DNA from 2 places in the Gracilibacillus sp. HCP3S3_G5_2 genome. Region 2 is predicted to be linked to the other one. Evidence: a T-box and tRNA genes for the amino acid it is inferred to sense, from the RefSeq annotation. Region 2 holds a T-box; the other holds one or more tRNA genes.
What was found. A T-box is a leader RNA that pairs with one kind of tRNA and senses whether it is charged. The one in region 2 lies ahead of ACTNEP_RS06160 (valine--tRNA ligase), so its partner is inferred to be a tRNA-Val.
Positions count from the first base shown of each region.

Region 1 (2,208 bases), on a different contig from region 2:
ACACATGTATGTTTACTAATATTCAAGGTAAGCTAAGCAAAAAAAGGATGTGTGCTTAAATGAAGAAGCTATTTTTATTCTTCCTTCTTTTTACAATGATGACGCCGATGGTATTGGCAAATAGTCAAACTGCTCTGGTAACAGATGAATTATATAAGGATATGGAGGCATTAAAATATCCTAAAGTTTCCGAATTGGAAAAAACTGAGATGGAAGATAAAATCAATAAAACGTTTGAGAAATATATTAAAGCGTCATATAAAGAGTTAAAGGAAAATGAAAAGCAAGGAGAGAAGTACGATTTTCAAGCAGAGTATCAAACAGACTATCAAGTAAAATATAATCAATCCCCTAAATTGAGTATTTTAACGAGTAATTATATTTTCAGTGGCGGAGCACATGGTAATACTACTGTTGAATCCTTTAATTTTGATATAGATGAAGGAAGCAGAATATATTTAACCAATGTTCTGACAGACGAAGAGCAGATTAAAGCGGTTCGAGATTATGTATGGGAGTATGCGATTGAACGTCCAGACATTTTTTATCCGGATTTAAAAAAAGAAGATATAAACTTAACAAAGGATACTGCTTTTTACTTTACGGATGACGGTATTACGTTAGTGTTCCAGCAATATGAAATAGCGCCATATGTAGCTGGTAATCAGGAAATTCATATACCGCAGGAAATATATAAGTAAAACATGAGAAAATAATGGATAATGTCCGGTACCCTAACATATGAAGCTTAGTAGCACAAAACCTGGTCAATGGTTTTGTGCTACGTTTTTTTTAGTAGAAGTGAAGAAAATTCTATCTTTTTTGGGTGTTTCTTTTAAGGCAAAATATAGAGATCTATTTTCCGATCAAAGGAGAAATGATTGACATCAGGTACGAGATCCCATATATTTAATTATATCTATTAAAAAGACTCCGTAGCTCAGCGGGAGAGCACTTGCTTGACAGGCAAGGGGTCGGTGGTTCGAACCCACTCGGAGTCATCATCAACTCCTGGTTACAAGATGTAACTCAGAGTTTTTTCTTATTGTAGAAATCCTTCTTATCCTTGTTTACCAACAAGGAAACTCTTCCAACATATGTTGGAAGAGTTAGAGGAAATTAAAGTACTGAAACTGCTGGTAAGCATGTGATAGCACAGAAGCAAGTTAGGTCCACAGTGATACAGATTCCAGTACGTTCTAAATCTGCTACATCTTCACCGTCTAATTGATCACATGGATCGTCTCCTGCATCAGTGTCATCATTGAACACTAATAATTCTACTACAGCACAGCAGTCTTCTACTTTCTTTACACGAAAGATAAAGCTCTCCACACATTCAAACTGTGCTGTACCATTGTTTTCTACTCTTACACCGACACCTTGGAAAGGATTCCCCTTTTTGTCAAATAGGATAAAAGGAATTGTATCCAATCCATTTCCTGCAGTTGGTGAAACTAAGCTTTTGATGGAACGATGACAGCTAATGTCACACGCCTTATCTTGTACGTCATCCTGAGCCTCAGCGATAGCTTCTACAACTTCACATACACAATCATGGGTAGTACTCATATTGATTTCCACTCCTCTAATAATAGTTTTTCGTTAACCGTATTACGTTAACAATATAATTTATGTAATAGTTAAGCAGGTGTATGGTTGGATAGCTTGGTGCGTAAACACAAATATTGCCAGGATTATCTTAGAACAGTTGTGAAAGGGAAAGAGACCTTGAAAATCATGAAAAATAGGGCGAATAATTAGGTCGAAGATTTATGTTGGACCCTAAATACACACATAGATAAAGCATGGATGTTATATAAATGAACCACAAAAGCAAATCTTATTAAAGTAACATGATAAAATTACTGTAAGGATAACCACCAAGGTGGTGATACATGCAGGTTATAATAGCCGGAATCATTATCATTCTATCAATTGTAGCAGACTATTTTTGGTTTGACGTTAATAAAAAACGATGGGGGTGGAGGAGAGGCTGGTCCACACGCAATAAAGTACTATTCTTTTCTGGTTTTATAGTAGTATCAGCATTCATTTATTTTGGTTTAAGTAAAGACTATCTCAATTAGGAAAAGAGAATGAGACATAATCAGTTTTTTTCAGATCAAATACGAACGATGCAATACGTATTATTGCGCAATATAGGGATCCTTTTCACTAACTTACGTTTAGGAACATATTCCGCAC
Region 1 covers NZ_JBQHXU010000001.1:132,065-134,272, reverse strand. The annotation lists gene ACTNEP_RS00635 (DUF3298 and DUF4163 domain-containing protein) at 60-701, shown strand; tRNA gene ACTNEP_RS00630 (tRNA-Val) at 930-1,001, shown strand; gene ACTNEP_RS00625 (CotY/CotZ family spore coat protein) at 1,120-1,572, opposite strand; gene ACTNEP_RS00620 (hypothetical protein) at 1,899-2,090, shown strand.
Region 1: it has a tRNA-Val gene. The T-box ahead of ACTNEP_RS06160 (valine--tRNA ligase) is inferred to sense a tRNA for this amino acid. The anticodon was not compared.

Region 2 (2,208 bases):
ACGATCTGGTACAAAATGAACCTTTTGATCATCAGAAGACTGTTGAAGTTCAATTGCTGCTTCAGCCAACGGCTTCATATCTACAAACCATTGTGTGGACAAATAAGGCTCGACAACTGCATCACTTCGTTCAGAATGACCTACCGAGTGCATGTGATCTTCGATTTTGAAAAGCACACCTTGATCTTGAAGATCTTTCACAATTTGTTTCCGGCATTCAAATCGATCCATCCCTTGGTATTTACCTGCATTCTCGTTCATCGTACCATCTTCGTTCATTACAAGTATACGCTCCAAGTTATGGCGGTTACCAATTTCAAAATCATTTGGATCATGGGCAGGCGTTATTTTCACTGCCCCTGAACCAAATTCCATATCAACATATTCATCTGCTACAATTTCAATTTCCCTGCCGACAATCGGAAGTGTTACTTTTTTACCTATTAAGTCTTTATACCTTTCATCTTCCGGATGTACGGCTACAGCAGTATCTCCAAGCATTGTTTCAGGTCTAGTAGTTGCAATCTCAATATGACCAGATCCATCTGTTAATGGATATTTCATATGATAGAAGTGACCTTGTACATCCTTATAAATTACTTCAATATCTGAAAGTGCTGTCTTTGTTGCTGGATCCCAGTTAATAATATATTCACCGCGATAAATAAGCCCTTTATCATATAATGTGACAAAAACTTCTTTTACAGCATCTGATAAGCCGGCGTCTAATGTAAATCTTTCACGAGAATAATCAAGGCCAAGCCCTAATTTTGCCCATTGTTCCCGAATAAAGTTGGCATATTCTTCTTTCCAATCCCAAGCTTTTTCAAGAAACTTCTCCCTGCCTAGATCATATCGAGATTTACCTTCTTCTCGTAATTTTGCTTCTACTTTTGCTTGCGTTGCAATCCCTGCATGATCCATTCCTGGTAAATAAAGAACATCATAGCCTTGCATTCGTTTAATTCTGGTAATGATATCCTGCAATGTTGTATCCCATGCATGCCCGATGTGTAGTTTCCCAGTTACGTTTGGTGGCGGGATCACGATTGTAAATGGTTCCTTGTCTTTATTTCGTTCTGCTTCAAAGTATTTTCCTTCTACCCATTTGTCGTAACGACCTTTTTCCACTGCAGTAGGATCATACTTTGGTGGTAAATTCACTTCATTTAGTTCTGACATTTTAATTCCTCCTTATATAAACACATTAACTATTCTCAAACTGTACAACCAACTATCAACTTTTTAAAGCAACTCAATAAATTCTAATTAATTACACTTATTAAAAGATTAGACTTTCGGAAATGTATTCCTAGGTTATCCTCTATTGATAATTAGGACACTTGAATTAGCGTAGGCAAGATACGGAGAATCCTACGGGAACAGCACGTATCCGAAGACCCCGCAAACGACTTTTGTTTTCTGAGGAGGCTAAGGTCGTGCCCCTGGAAAGCGGAGTATCTTGCAGAAAGCAAGTATTGATACTATACTACATACAAAACTGGTAGAAATCATATCTCTGAATCAACCTCACCATTTACGGTTTAATTTATTGAATAAAAAAATCCTTTTCGGCCTTTGTAAAGGACGAAAAGGATTGGGTTTCCGCGGTACCACCTTTGTTTATAAGTAATATACTTATACGCTTAGGTGAAGATAACGGGTTTCACCGGCTTTTACCTACTTGTGATCTTCAGTAAAGCTGCATCAGAGGCTACCTTCCTTCATCTTTTTTCGAGAAAACCTTTCAGCCCATGGGTTCTCCTCTCTTACGAACAGTGTGAAGTACTCCTCCTCATCATCGCATCTCATCGTTAATGATTCATTATATGCTATTTTATCGAAAAAGAAACGAAAAAGTCAAGCTTCATTCTAATTTTAACTGCGCGCGTTTAGTAAAAAAAGTTTTATAGCCAAAATATAAAAATAATATAACGGATAACGAAACACTTCCTGTAATCCCGAGCATGATGGCAATTTGATATTTGATCGCATCCATAGGACTTGCTCCAGATAATATAACACCTGTCATCATTCCGGGTAAAAATACTATTCCCATGCCAACCATACTATTAATTGTTGGTAAAATAGCAGAATCAAAGGCATGATTAACAATTCCTTGTGAAGCTTTATTCGGTGTCGCTCCTAACATCAGGGCTGCTTCGACCTCTTTTTTGCGAGAGCTAAATCCTTCTACTAATGCACTAA
Region 2 covers NZ_JBQHXU010000003.1:235,076-237,283, forward strand. The annotation lists gene ACTNEP_RS06160 (valine--tRNA ligase) at 1-1,182, opposite strand, end outside; T-box leader at 1,581-1,811, opposite strand; gene ACTNEP_RS06165 (ABC transporter permease) at 1,868-2,208, opposite strand, start outside.